2 regions of the Xanthocytophaga agilis genome follow, and region 1 is predicted to be linked to the other one. Evidence: riboswitches for the same ligand, from Rfam matches in the RefSeq annotation. Region 1 holds a riboswitch; the other holds the start of a gene.
What was found. A riboswitch is a leader RNA that binds a small molecule or an ion and turns the genes downstream of it on or off. The one in region 1 is predicted to bind cobalamin.

Region 1 (7,938 bases):
TGAATAATCTTTAGATCAGATGGATCTTCTACCTGAACAAGGGTGGCATTGACCAAAGTATTCCAGTCATGTAATGCACCATCCGATTCGGATAAACGCAGGTTTTCAAAATTGATTAGAAAATCAAAATCAATGGCATGAGCTTTTGGAAAAGGAGCAGCTACTCCCATCACTTTAAACGTTTTGGTTCCAGCATTGCCTAGTTTTATATGAACGTTCTCACCAATGGGATTTGTTGCACCAAAATACTTAACAGACATTTCCTCGCTGAGAATCACACTATTTACATCTGCTAATGATTGGCTTGTTCCCCACTTCAGAGGAAAGGTAAGCATCTCTAAAAAGGTAGGGTCAGTATAACGTACCCGCTCGGTAAATACCTGATCACCATATTTTAGTACAAGATTTCTGTCTTCTATCCGACACACATGTTTAATCTGAGCAAAATCTTCCTTAAGCATTTGCCCCAGAGGCCCTGGTGTTTGTCCATATTGTTGTAGCGTACCTTCTCTATCTGCAAAAAAAGTAGTCAGGTAAACAGAATGTTTATGAGTATGGAATTGATCAATATTGTTGTCATAGGCAATAAAAGCATAGACAAGCATACAAATGCCAATAGCAACCGCTAAACCCATAATATTGATGAATGCACTCAGCGGGTTTCGCATCAAACTTCTGAACGAAATTTTGAAGTAGTTCTTAAACATACCATACGGGTTAGGAGATAGTGTAATACGTATATTTTTCATGATAAGCGGTCGCATCAGACGTATCATTTCCCAGGTATACATTCTTCGGGCCTGACGGTAAGAGAGTGTTTCCAGATTGTCCTGAAAAAGTTCTTCCATGTCTCCTTCAATCTCTTCGAGGTATTCTTCTTTTACAAACAGGCGCAAAAGCCGGAGAGGCCATTTGGGTGGAGCGTAGTGGTTAGGTTGTTTCATAGTTGTCAGGGTTTATTTAGTTAGGTCAACGATACATTTGGTATGGCTTCCCATAAACCAGCCCGAATGTCTCTCATTTCAGCAAGGACCTGATGGGCATAGGAGGTTGTGGCATAGATACGTTTGCGTTTGCCTCCTCTCTTCTGAGTAGCTTCTCCAAATTCCGAAGTAAGGAATCCTTTTTCCTCCATACGCTTCAGTGCCGACTGGATAGAACCTACACTTAGCTTTTCCTTCAAACGTGTTTCCAGTTCCCGCTTGATCTCTACACCATAGGCATCCTCCTGCAGCGCAGCAACTGTAAGCAATACCAGTTCTTCAAACTCTCCCAGTTTTGTTTTTTTCATTAGTTCAATATTATTCGTGATTGCAGTAAATATAAATCAATTTATTTAATTCGTAATTGCAGTTAATATATTTTTTGTAGGTAATACCAGAACTCAAGGTAGTGAGTTAAATAAATGAGCTACAGAAGGTTATTCAAAACAGAAGTAAACGCAGACAGATCAGTTGTTTACTTACACGGAGGCTATCTTTTTCCATTCAATACGTAAAGCCGACATCTTCTCTGATTCAAAACGAATCTCGGGTTGTATCACAAAACCATTCTTCTCATAAAATACCAGAGGCGAACAATAAGGCATTCCATTGGCTTTGCTATCCTTATTATGATCAATTACCCAGCCTAATAAGTGAGTTTCGTGTTCTTTGAGTGCATTGAGGAGTTTTTTTCCATATCCTTTCCCCTGAACAACCGAACTTATAAGAATCGCAAACCAGCGTTGCTCATCCCTTTTAAAGGTCGCAGCCCAGCCTATTATTTCTTCATCTTCTCTGAGCAGAAAATGGGTTTTATCTTCCAGTCCATCCAAATATTTATCAAATTCAGCAACGGACGCATACTGGAGTTTTTGAGGATATTCCTCATTCCACAGTTTCAGGACACTTGCTTTTTGCAAATCTGTAATGCCCTTTTGTATGGTAATATGCATAAGAGTTGTTTTTACTTAGTAACTGACAATCAATATTGTGAGGCACACAATTTTAGCTTTGCTTTTCTAGATGCGAATAGCTTCGGGAGAAATATCAAAGATTAAATATATTCATATGGTTAAGTGTAAAGTTACTGAGGAAGAAAAAAGAACAGCAGAAAAATTCTACAAAGAAGCTCTTACTATGCTCAATGAAGCTGGATTATCCTATCTCGTAGGAGGAGCATTTGCTCTGCACCAGTATACAGGCATCTATCGTGACACCAAGGATCTGGATATATTCTGTAAAGCCAGTGAGTATCCCAAGATTCTCAAACACTTTTCCTCTATGGGATATCATACGGAAATTACTGATTCCCGATGGTTGGCTAAGGTGTACTTTCACGATGATTACTTTATGGATATTATATATAACACAGTAAATAATATTTGTACAGTAGATGATAGCTGGATGGAAAATTCGTATGCGGGAGAGTTTTGTGGTGTACCTGTTCAGTTTTTATCTGCGGAAGAGTTGTTCTGGTGTAAAATCTATGTACAAAACCGGGAGCGGTTTGATGGAGCTGACCTGAACCACCTGATTGTGCGTTATGGAGACCGTTTGAACTGGAACCGGGTATGGACGCATCTGGAGATACATTGGCAACTACTCTTGGCTCAGCTGCTTAGTTTCCAGTTTTGTTATCCGTCAAAAAGAGATCTGGTTCCCCATTGGTTAATGGAGGCGTTACTGGCAAAAGCCAAGGAACAGTATGATTTACCAACACCACAACAAACGTTATGTCTTGGGCCTCTCATTGATCAGACGCAGTATGATATTGACGTACGGGAATGGAATTATAAAACAATCACAATGAAAAGCATATAGATATGAATTTGAAAAGCAAACAAATCGCTGCTATTGGCGATATTCATATTAAAGCGACTGACCGTGGCAAATGGAAAGAATGCTTTCAGTCTGTATCAGAACAGGCATTTGCGCTGATTCTGTGTGGTGATTTGACAGATACCGGACAAGCCAGTGAGGCTGAGATCTTGCTTGAGGAACTGAGTGTTTGCTCTATTCCGGTGATAGCAGTACTGGGTAATCATGATTATCATGATAATCAACAGGATGAAATCAGACATGTTTTATGTAATAACAAGATTCATGTATTGGATGGAGAATCAGTGGTTATCAATGGAGTGGGATTTGCAGGTGTAAAAGGGTTTGGCGGGGGCTTTGACCGGTTTATGCTTCCGCGCTTTGGGGAAGAAATGAATAAAGCGTATGTGCAGGCGGCAGTGGAAGAATCCTTGAAACTGGATCAGGCATTGTATCGCCTGGAGGGAGATGATATTGATATACTAAAAGTGGCTGTATTACATTACTCTCCTATCAAAGAAACGGTGGTTGGCGAACCTGAGGAGATTTTCCCTTTTCTTGGATCATCCTACTTAGCAGAACCGCTGGATCGCAGGGAAGTAACGGTTGCCTTTCATGGGCATGCACATCATGGACATCTGGAAGGTGCCACCAAACAAGGTGTAAAGGTGTTCAATGTTGCCAAACCTGTATTACATAATGCGGGTTATACTAATCCTTTCTTCTTGTATGAATTACCACTTCAGGAAAAGGAGAACCAACCTGTAGAACATCTGATAGTAGCACCATGATACTTGCTGGTCAGCAAATTCAGCATGTAATTGTTAGTAAACGATGAAACTTTCTCATCTTCCTAAATCTCATTTGAAACAAAAAGACACTGATTCGAATTATAGGTTCAAATCAGTGTCTTTTCATTAATAACTCTATCTTGATTCTTCCTAATATGATAATCCGTACCGGATACCAAAACCAGGGTTTATACCTCGCATAGCAAACAATCTTCTTATCCATGGAATTCCATGACAAAACAGGAATTAATCTAAACCTACGTCCAAATCCGATAAATAAAGTATATTCGCCCCTTCATGTAAGTTCTTTACTTTATACCCTCTGGAAGAGGTTCTGCATAATGCCGATTAATAGGGAATCGTGTGAAAATCACGAACTGTCGCGCAACTGTAAGTAACCTTCAAAGCGTATACCCTTGTTTGTCCACTGTATCAATGATATGGGAAGGATGGTATACGTGTTACAAGTCAGGAGACCTGCCTTTTCCAGTATGACAATGCTTTCGCGGTTTGAAGCACGGTCAGGTGTGGTGTTTTCTGTTCTGAAATTTTTACAAACTATGGATCTGAGGCGGTTCACGTAGATGAACCTCATCATATGCATACCTGTTTTCAGTCAGATCTCTCCCCTGTCTTTGATTTTATCCCTTGTTACATTGTGGAGTGTAAGAGCTTTTAACTATCCATCTTAACACAGTTAAAAGTATGCAAACACCTTATGGCTGCTATCCGCACACTGATAGCCAGAGCCACCTATTAACTGTCTATATACCGTTAGACAGAAAGAGTATTTTTGATGATGAGTCAACAAGTACCCATCAGATAGTAAAAGATCATGTCCTTGAGGCAAAAGTGGTAGGTAAAAATATTCCACCTGGAACCCAGCCTGTTTCATCGGCTTTCGGTCTGTTCACCAATCAATTACTCTACCAAACCTCGACCTTGTATTTCTCTATGAATAAGTCACTACAACATATGTTACCTCTATTTCTTTGTCTATTATTTCTGCCTTTATGTATGCTGGCTCAATCTGAAAAGGGTAGTATTTCCGGATATATCCAATCCGAAAATAAAGAACCACTCCCTAATATGACTATTGGCCTGGATGAAACGGCATATGGTACTACCAGCAGTGAAACGGGGCACTTTCTACTCAAAAATATACCTGCCGGAAAATATGTATTATCCATTAGTGGCATTGGCTATCAGGCATTAAAACAAACTATTGTGGTAACCGCAGGACAAAGAACTTCGCTAAATTATCAGCTTAACAGGAAGACCAATGAGTTGTCGGAAATAGTGATTACATCCGACAGAAAATCCAGTTTCACGGCTATTACCAAACAGGCAATTCCCCTGCGAGATATCCCACTGACTACCTCTTCCGTTTCTGTAAAGACTATAGAACAGCGTGGAGCGGATGATCTGGGTGAAGCAATGAAGAATACTACAGGAGTGCGTGCTAATAATACCTATGGGGGATTTCAGCATTTTACCATCCGGGGGTTCAGCAATTTCGTACTACTTGTTGATGGGGTCAGAGACGAAAGACACAACATCTCCACCAGTGCCCCTACAACGAATCTGGCTAATGTAGAAAGTATAGAAGTGTTAAAAGGTCCCGCTTCGGTTTTGTTTGGACATTCAGCGCTGGGAGGGATTATCAACATTGTTAGAAAGCGCCCAACGAAAGAATTTAAAGCGGAATTTTCAGCTACCTATGGAAGTTATAATACCCGCAGAATGAGAGCGGGAGCCTCCGGTTCTATCAGTAACCAGTTGCGGTATCGGGTTGACTTTGGAATGTCTGATACCGAAGGCTACCGATATTCTGGGTCTACTACAAACAATGCCTACCTGGCACTGGAATATACACCTACCAGTAAAGATTTGTTTTATCTGACAGTGGGTGTAAACAAAGACAACTATGATACGGACACAGGCATTCCTATGCTGGAAGGAAGTAAAAAAATACCTGGACTAGATGTCGATACGCGGTACAATGACCCTGCAGACTTTTTAAAACATACCCGTTTTGACTATCAGCTCAACTATGTGCACAAATTCTCCGAAAAAGTAAAACTGTCGGATCAGCTATCCTATTATGATGATAATATCCATTATTTCTCAACCGAAGAACTTTCTGTGAATGCGTCACTGGATTCACTGACCCGATCCTTTCCATTTTATTTCAATCACCTGACCAAACCGCTTCAAAACCAGTTGGAGCTTAGTAGTGAATGGCTAACTGGTTCTATTGTACACAAAGTATTGGTAGGATATTCACTCAGTATACTGGACAGGAAGACCTATAACGGAGATGTCAATGGTCCAGGAAAAAACGCTACAATTCCTATTCATAATCCGATTCTCAATCAGGGGTATATTTCCTTCACAGACCAGAATTATAGGGCTACTATGGAAAATGTGCATGGAGTATATATACAGGATTGGATCAAGGTTGCAGAGTATTTGAAAGCACTGATAGGATTACGATATGACATCTTTAATGGCAGCTACTATACCAATCAGGTAGACGCAACGCGGCATGTAACCGAAGAAGGCCCGAAATCAACTATTTCTAAAAATGCATTGACCTATCGGTTTGGACTGGTATATCAGCCTGTTGAGCCTTTGTCTGTTTATAGTTCGTATTCTACGTACTTTAAACCTTCCCGCCGTGTTGCACCCAATGGCGAAACGTTTGATCCGGAAACTGGTTATCAGGCAGAGATAGGCTCTCGTCTGCAACATTCCGGTTGGACAGCCAGCCTTGCTTTTTACTATATGCGAAAAGACAATCAGGTAGAAGCTCTTCCTGGAGGAATTTACAAACGGATTGGCTCAGCAGAATCCAAAGGGTTTGAAGCAGAAATCAACGGAAGTCTGTGGAAAGGACTGGATTTGACAGCAGGGTATACATTCTCTAAAGCAAACTACCTTCCATATGAGGGTAGTGAGATAAATCCGGTTGCAGGAAAAAGAGTATCTTTTGCACCTGTCAGTATGCTGAATCTGTGGCTAAACTATGAATGGCAATATGCAGCATTCAAAGGACTGAATATGGGAGCAGGAGTCAACTATATGAGTGACACGTTCACCAACAGTACCAACACGTATACTCTTCCAGCCTATACAGTAACCGACATGGCTATTGGGTATCGTGTGGGACGAATCAATGTAAGGCTGAATCTTAACAACGTATTAAATAAACAGTACTTTGCCAATGCCATTTACTCCAATCAGTTCTCCCCCGGCCCTACACGAAACTTCTTATTAAGTCTAAAATACGCGATCTAACTTATACTGTAAGGAAATAATAGTCACCTGAACTTTAGAAGAACGCATAGAAAATACACATTCTATCCTTCTGAAAAAGATCATCCCTCTACCTTTCCTTCTGACTACCTGTCCTTCTGAAAGAAACTTGTAACAAATAGAGCCACGTTTGGTTTTTGAGAGAAGAAATACACTCAAATCGTAAAGGTCGCCGGTCTTGCCACGAGATCCTTTCAGGAGGACAAAAAACGAAAAAGCGGGTTACTTGTGAGCAGTATATGCTTAGTTAGTACTTACCGGGAAACGGATTAAACGAAAAGTATCTTCTAAACGCTTACATTGTAAAATAGAAAAACAAAGAAAGAGTCGAGTTACTAGCTAACTATACACTTTGATTTCATCCCTACTAATCTGTTAGGGGTACAATCTGTTCGATCATGTTTCCATTTTTATAAACCCTCGTAAAAAGCGATTCTTTGTTAAAGGACAGACGAATTAATCTATCATATTCAGGATTGATACTTAGAATTATTTTTGATTTGGGAGAAGCTCTTGAAAGCTTATTATTTTCAATAGTAATTTTCCTTAAATGAATGTAAATGATATTTATAGAAGAGGTAATGTCTGTAATGAATATAGAATTACTTTTTACATAAAATCTGGAATATTTTTCAGAAAAGAATGGAATACTATCTATTGTTTCATTCTTCAGCTTGAGTAACAATAGCTTGTTTGTAGTTTGCTTTTTTATGGTATAATATGGCTTGTTGCAACCTGTCAAAATACTCAATACCGAAAATATACCTATCCCTAGTAGTTTATTCATTTGGATTAACTTAAAGGTTTATGATAGGCAATTAAATAAAACAAACTTTGAAAAATGTGCCTATCTCCGCATACTTCATTTTTCAATATCCAGATAAATTTTCTTGATAATCTATTGATAGTGTTGTTTTCGCTGGAAATTAGCGAATAGAAATAGTATTTCCCTCAATATTCCCCTTCGATTTTCAAATTTTAAATGGAAATTTTACTAGATTTAAGAATACACTCTTAGTAAGCGAAAC
Region 2 (7,938 bases), on a different contig from region 1:
GGAAGCACTATCGAATGGTATTACAAGTCTGTTGGACATGAAAAAGATCATCAGATGCGTTTGTATCCCATTGGAGCCTCAAAAGAAAAGCCAGATCATGTGGTAGTAAACGTATGGAACTGGGACCCTGCCTGGAAAGTAGAATGGCTGGAAGATGGAAAGCCTATGGGGCCCATGACTCAGGAAACAGCCTTTGATCCATTGTCGGTAGAACTGCATGAAGGAACTGCCAAACCTGCCAAACACAAATGGGTAGAACCTCAGCTGACAGATCACCTGTTTTTTGCCAAACCTTCTGTTGCTGCCTCAAAGATTAAAGTTCAGGTAACCGATCGATTTAAAAATATATATACACAGGAAATGGATGTGAAGCACAGTTAATAGATTGCTGCTTACCTATATAAATCCCTGTAACAGGGGATTTTTTATTGGTGAACACTACCTCTACTTACTAAAAGAAAACCATCTTTTGCTGTAATAACTTTTCAAGTAAGAAATACATGAATTACTGGCAATCAGTAAGTGATCTTGGAGTTATAGCTAGTTTTAGTTTCAGATAGGTTACACTGGGCTACACATAGTTACACATCTGGTTACACTCTAACTATTTGATAATAAGGCAGGTTACACGGGTTACACCTGTTTGGGTATCCGCAAAACTCCTGGGAGAGTATAAGCACACTGTATATACCCTATTCTATACTATATATATATTATATATATACACGTGTATATAAGAAACAAGTGTAACCAGTGTAACCGACCTTATTTACAGCTACTTAGAAGTGTAACCGCTAGTGTAACTATGTGTAACCTGGTGTAACTCTCCTTAATATCAACTACTTACTACATAAGCTGTACAGCTACCGCTTATATAATTCCCTGAATTATTATGCCTTCATGATTTTATGATTTAACCCCTATACTTGCTGCAGTGTTCGTATTTCCTCTCCTGACTAATATGTACTTCATTCTACTTCACAGATTAGTTTTTCTACTTCGCCTTTTTTAGCCCATTGGTTCATCTATAGGTAGTGGGAAGTCTTATTTCTTTGCAGAAACCCTAGACCACTTACAATCTATGAAAACCCTGTTATTTTCTACTTTCATCACACTTATTCTCAATGCATTTTCAGTACAGGCTCAACCAGATACAACTGTAAGAAGAGTTCTGATCCCATCGGGATCTATTCAACTGGATGGGATGCTGATTACTCCCAGGCATATAAACCAACCAGTTCCGGCTCTTATCTGGCTGGGTGGGTCCGGAGGATGGGATTTGGTTGGGAATTATTTCAAAGACTCTACCATCTTTTACCGGTATTATATGGAGCCCCTTTTGCTTTCAAAAGGCTTTGCTGTTTTATACCTGAATAAACCTGGTATGGGACGTTCAACTGGAAAGTGGCAAAAGCAGGATTTTTTAGCAAGAGCCGAAGATGCCAATGCTGCTTTTCGATACCTGACTACGTTACCTGGAATCAATCCCAAAGCTATTGGTATGGTAGGGCATAGCCAGGGAGGCTGGATTGCACAGATTGCCGCGAGTCGTAACCCGGATATTGCTTTTAGTGTGTCCCTCTGTGGTCCATCAGTTGACGTATATACACAAACTATTCAGACATATCATCGATTGTATGAATGCCAGGGGATGCAGGGGAAGCGATTGCGAAGAAAACTTCGCTGGAAAAAGAGAGAACTGGCAATTGGGGGTATTGCAGGCAAAGTCTTTACAGGTGGAGAAGCAGGGCAGTGGGCCCGCATCCGCAAGTATTCGCATGATAACATATTGACAGCATTAAAAAAACCTTCACTGATGATATTTGCAGAGTACGATGCCTATGTATGGCCTGAATATAATCTGCAACATCTTCAAAAAGTATTTCAGAATAAAATACCAGCACACCTGGAGACTTATGTCTTGCCTCGTGGAGAACATATGTTACATCAGGTGCCGACTGGCTGCGTTCTGGAATGGAATGAATTAAGTAAATACCCTTACTCGGAATCTCTTCAGCAAAAACTTGTCCAGTGGATAACTCACGCTGTACATATCGAATAACCCTAAACCATTATATCTATGCAATTATCCGGCTTTCAGCCCATCCAAACGCATGAACGTATTCAACTGATAGATGCTCTGCGAGGGTTTGCTTTAGTAGGTATTCTGATTGTGAATATCCCATCTTTTTCCCGCTCCGAATGGGGGCCAGTTGAACAACAGATACAAAACGGTTTTAGTGATATACTATTTGTACTGATAGATACAAAGTTTATCACTATTTTCTCTCTGTTATTTGGTGCAGGGTTCTTTGTGCAGCAACAACGAGCAGAGAGGTATGGTATAGACTTTACTGCCTTTTATACCCGACGAATGGGTATCTTGTTTGTGCTAGGCTGTGTGCATGCCTATCTCTTCTGGTTTGGTGATATAGTACGCCATTATGCCTTGTTGGGAATAGCTTTGCTGGCAGTAAGTCATTTGTCTGCAAAAGGCACATTGCGATTAGCTCTGTTCTTTATTGTTTTCCTGACTCCTTTACTTTTTCTGTTGAATGGCATATTGCCTGTGCATACTACTCCTGATACTATTGATGGAATGCCTTTATCTTCCTTTGTATACAAATCATTTACAGAGGGGTCGTATCCTCAGATTCTGAGAGCAAACTGGATCATTGATCCATTGCATAACTTCATACAGGATATGCCATTGACATTAGTTTCTATGTTTGGGAAAATGGTGTTGGGAGTATGGCTGGCAAAGATTGGTTTTTTCCGTAATCCTGCCGAGCATGAAACATTGCTTCGAAAATGGATTATATGGGGTAGTACAGCAGGTGTAATAGGTAGTATAGCTTTCTGGGCTATCAAGAAAGAGATACTGCCAGTACCTGAGATGGGATTGGTGATACTTGTTTTTCCTGTATCAGCTTGTCTGGTGCTTCATAGTCTTTTTTATCTGGCATTATTTACTAAATTATACCATCGGATGTTAGGTGCTGTCTTGCTTCGCTACCTGGTACCTGTAGGTAGAATGGGATTAAGTAATTATTTTGGTCAGACAATTCTGGCTTTCAGTTTATTCTATGTAACAGGCTGGGTAGGATATGCAGATCCGGTTGGTTTGACAGGACTTGCCCTGCTTATCTTTGTGGTACAGATACTGGTAAGCCACTGGTGGCTTCAATACCATGAATTTGGCCCTGTAGAATGGATCTGGAGGACTTTATCCTATATGTGGACAGAGAGAAAAAGGAAGACGGAAATTTCTGATTCCATACCTGTATCTCCAAATCTGGTAGGAGATAAATTTACAGAAAGTAAGCCAGTAAACGAATAACCTGTTACGATGTTAATACATTCTGACTGCTAATGAAGTCTATACTGGTATTGAAGACTGTGTTTTTGCCAAAAACTGATCATAAACTGTCTTTAAAAATGACACGCCAGCGGTGGTTGCAGATTGGCGGGGCAGCGTTCTTTGCATTGTTTTTGGTGACTTTTAACAGCAGCCCACTGGTAGAGCTGCTTCGCCGACAGAGTTATTACCGTGATCTTGCCATTACTTTTGGCGCTGCATGGCTTATTATAAGTTATGTAGGCTGGATTACGGCCAAACTCGATAGCTATATTGACTGGCAGTCCGATAAAAGACAAAGGCTTTTACTACAGATACTCCTGGGACTTATTGGTGCTTCACTGATAAGTTATGGGATTGCCTACCTTCAATACCGGTTTATCGATCCTGAACATGTTTTTGGGACAGAATCATTTTTGCAGACAGAGTTACCGGTCATTGTACTTCTGATAACTTTTTGCAATATCATCTATGTAAGCATTTCCTATTACCACTGGCAGGAACGTAGATATATAATACAGACATTGCCTGTCGTAGAAAAATCAGAACCCAGTATATCTTCTTATCTTTCTTACCTGATAGTCACCAATGGACAAAAAAGCATTCAGCTGGCAGTGGAGCATGTCGCCCTTATTTATCTGGAACAAGGAATTACCTGGGTAGCAACTTTTAACAATACCCAATATCGAGTGGATGAACCACTTCAGAGTATTGAAGATAAGTTAGATCCCGGTTCATTCTTTCGGGTCAACCGTCAGACCATTGTACAGCTTTCAGCCTGTTACTCCTTTCAGAGCATGGAATACGGCAAAATTAAGCTACATCTGGTACCTCCTTTTACTACTGAATTAACCATTAGCCAGAAAACAGCTCCTGCCTTCCGGAAATGGATGCAGCGGTAGGTTGTGTCCTTAGTTAATGAAAAGTTTTCCTGCTACTTAGTGTAAATCCAGTATATTTGTTGCTTTCAATCAAGACGTTCTTTCTCCTCTGAAAAAAGGTTCTGTGTAAAACAGATTAATAGGGAATCGTGTGTAAGTCACGAACTGTCGCGCAACTGTAAGTAACCTATGGGATTATGCGTTAGTATCCACTATACTACACTGTATGGGAAGGATGGCATAATTGGTACAAGTCAGGAGACCTGCCTGTTTTCAGTATGATAATGCTTTCGCGGTTTAAGAGGGTATCTAAATTAGTTTAGACCACCTCTAAAGCAGAGTCAAATGAGGTGATTTGGAATGTGGGCAGGCTTATACCTGTACCTTTAGCTTTTACAAGCTAACTTTTCATTCCTCCTCTGTCACCTGTCTATCCGCAAGCTTTTGAACGTCTGAAATCCGATTGCTTGCTTACATAAGTTGTAAATGGTATGACAGAAATAAAACGCCAGCGGGTAATGCGCCCGGATGGAAAAGCCATTAACCTGGTTCAGCGAAGAGGACATTTGTCTTACTGTTACAATGCATGCTGCTGTGGCCGTACAGACAGAGGCTATGCTCCCATTCCGGTTGAGTTGTATAAAAGTGAATGGTTACGACGGAAGCTACGTAATGTAGTCCATATGACCAAAGGTGGATGTCTGGGCCCATGCACACTGGCTAATGTGGTCACATTGTTGTTTGACGGAAACTCTGTATGGTTTCATTCTGTCAACAGCAACTGGCAGATCATTGCCATTTTCGATTACATCGAGAGTATGGTAAAGGCCGATAGTTTTCTAACCCCACCCGCTGAGTTGGCAGAGTATGTGTTTCAATTCTATACATGGAAAGGTTCTGAAGCTATAACCCGTTCCGGGCAGGTGGCAACACCCGATGGAGGAATTGTATTCCTAACCCATGCCGATACCGATCTACTTACCCTAAGTCGCACACTTCAGGACTTACCTGCTGACTTTCCCAAAACGACAGGCCTTAACCTGATGGCAATTAAAAGTGATGCCCATATGGCTCAGTTGCTGGATCGGGAAGTAGGAGCCGCTCAGATTGTAATCATACGTATTCATGGCAGAGCTAGTAGTATTCCAGGTTTCGCGGAACTGGTTCGTCGGGCAAAGCAGCAGGGACAGCACCTGATTGTGATAAGCGGAACGGGTGAACTAAATCCCGAATTTGCCGCTGTGTCTACAGTGTCACCAGCCATATTGCATGAAACACTGGCATACTTACAAGCAGGAGGACATAGCAACCTAACCTCCCTGTTGTACTTTCTGTCAGATCATCTGCTGATGACAGGTTTTGGGTTTGAGGTTCCTGTAACTTTATCTGAACATGGCATTTACCATCCGGATCTCCCTGAAAATGCAGAGATAGAAGATTGGTTAAAGATGCGCAATCCTGCTCTCCCTAGCATTGGCATTACCTTCTATAGGGCACACTGGCTTAGCGGCAATACGTCCTTTGTAGATGCCATGATTCGTGCACTGGAAGCTCGGAACCTGAATGTACTGCCTGTCTATACAGCCTCTCTCAAAGCAGTTGACAATGGTACAGGTTGGCCATATGCCCTGGATATATTCAGATATACTAACGAAGTGCTGATCGACGTATTGGTAAATACAGTTTCGTTTGCCATGCGGGATATACAAACAGAACAACTGCGACAAGGAGAAGAGGAAATTCTGCGTCAGCTAAACGTACCGATTCTGCAAGCTATTACCAGTGGTATGAGTCGTGGCCCTTGGGAATCATCAAGCCGGGGACTCAATCCATTGGATACTGCTATGAATGTGGCTATTCCTGAGTTTGACGGACGCATTATCACTGTACCAGTTTCATTTAAAGAGAAAGACAGGGAAACCAAAGGATACGAACCTGTTGAAGACAGGATAGAACGAGTGGCGGGTATAGCAGCTCGTTTTGCCCGTCTGCGTCATTTACCCAATAAAGAGAAACGCATTGCGTTTGTTTTTACAAACTCCAATGCAAAGGCATCGCAGATTGGCAATGCGGTAGGACTGGATTCTCCAGCGTCTTTGATGGCTATTCTCCAGGCTATGCAGGCAGAAGGATATACTATACCTCATATGCCTGCTAGTGGAACAGAATTAATTCACGAACTGATAGACAGATGTTCATATGACTTAACCTATCTCACCACAGAGCAATTATCACGTGCCGTCGGACAGGTATCTTTTACCCAGTATGCTCAATGGTTTTCAGAACTACCTGAGGCTTTACAGCAAAAAATGCAGAAACAATGGGGGCCACCACCTGGTGAAACCTATGTACATGATCATCATATTGCACTGGCTGGTATTGAATTAGGCAATGCCTTAGTCGTATTACAACCACCACGTGGATACGGCATGGACCCGGATGCGATCTACCACCAACCTGACCTGCCACCTACACATCATTACTATGCATTTTATAGATGGTTACGGGATGGTTGGGGTGCTGATGCGATTGTGCATGTAGGCAAACATGGGACGCTGGAATGGCTTCCGGGCAAAGGAATTGGGCTTTCAGAAAATTGTTTTCCGGATGCTTTTCTGGGAGATATACCCTTATTTTATCCTTTTATCATCAATGATCCGGGGGAAGGCTCACAGGCGAAACGTCGGGCTCATGCGGTCATACTGGATCATCTGACCCCACCTATGACATCAGCCGATAGTTATGGTGAACTGGCACAGCTAACGCAGCTGGTAGATGAATATTATCAGGTCGAAACACTGGACCCTGCTAAACTTCCACTGTTACAACGCCAGATCTGGGATTTAATACGGCAAACCAATCTGGATAAAGACCTGTCTGCGATGCTGAAGCGGGATCATGGCGACCATGTACACGAATGGGATGACGAAATAACACCCGAAGGTGTGCCTGTTACATTGGCAGAAATGGGAGGGAAAGACATTGCTCACTTAATCGAAGATATAGATGGGTATCTGTGTGAACTGGGCGCAGCACAGATACGGAATGGGTTACATATACTAGGAGAAATGCCTCAGGAACAAAACCTGATTGATATGTTACAGGCTTTGACCCGATTGCCGAATCGCAATACTCCCGGATTACCTGCTGCCATGGCTGCTTTATTCGGATGGGAATGGGACGTAATTACAGCTGTCAGAGGGCAAAAGGTGGAAACTGTGTCTGCTGCTTTTACAGAACTGGCAGGGCGTCCGGTTGTGACAGGGGCAGACGTACAAGAAATAATTGAGGAACTTGGCAGACATATGTTTCAGATACTCTACCGTGAACGATTTCGGGTTGATTCTATACCTCAGGTAATTGCTGAGACATTTGGGGTAGAGTTTTTGCGGGATACAGCAGAGATTCATAAAATGCTAACGTTTGTTTGCCAGCAACTTGTACCTAATCTGGCGCAAACATACGATGAGATAACGCATCTGTTACATGGATTATCCGGAGGTTATGTGCCAGCCGGCCCCAGTGGCGCTCCTACACGAGGCATGGCCCATATTTTGCCTACTGGACGCAACTTTTATGCGGTAGATCCCAGAGCCTTGCCTTCACAAGCTGCCTGGCAGGTGGGACAACAGCTGGCAAAGGAGGTACTGGACCGTCATATGAAAGAGACAGGCCGCTATCCTGAAAACGTCGGCATCA

Region 2: it holds a riboswitch for cobalamin, as region 1 does, so the genes downstream of both, QNI22_RS00510 (cobaltochelatase subunit CobN) here and QNI22_RS39775 (TonB-dependent receptor) in region 1, are expected to answer to the same signal.

The regions. Positions count from the first base shown of each region.
Region 1 covers NZ_JASJOU010000031.1:12,696-20,633, reverse strand. Annotated here, with positions in the region: gene QNI22_RS39800 (ABC transporter permease) at 1-944, opposite strand, end outside; gene QNI22_RS39795 (PadR family transcriptional regulator) at 965-1,291, opposite strand; gene QNI22_RS39790 (GNAT family N-acetyltransferase) at 1,463-1,936, opposite strand; gene QNI22_RS39785 (nucleotidyltransferase) at 2,052-2,804, shown strand; gene QNI22_RS39780 (metallophosphoesterase family protein) at 2,807-3,592, shown strand; cobalamin riboswitch at 3,905-4,091, shown strand; gene QNI22_RS39775 (TonB-dependent receptor) at 4,298-6,892, shown strand; gene QNI22_RS39770 (hypothetical protein) at 7,278-7,697, opposite strand.
Region 2 covers NZ_JASJOU010000001.1:116,633-124,570, forward strand. Annotated here, with positions in the region: gene QNI22_RS00490 (calcineurin-like phosphoesterase C-terminal domain-containing protein) at 1-381, shown strand, start outside; gene QNI22_RS00495 (alpha/beta hydrolase family protein) at 1,082-2,062, shown strand; gene QNI22_RS00500 (DUF418 domain-containing protein) at 2,081-3,340, shown strand; gene QNI22_RS00505 (LytR/AlgR family response regulator transcription factor) at 3,439-4,260, shown strand; cobalamin riboswitch at 4,340-4,524, shown strand; gene QNI22_RS00510 (cobaltochelatase subunit CobN) at 4,731-7,938, shown strand, end outside.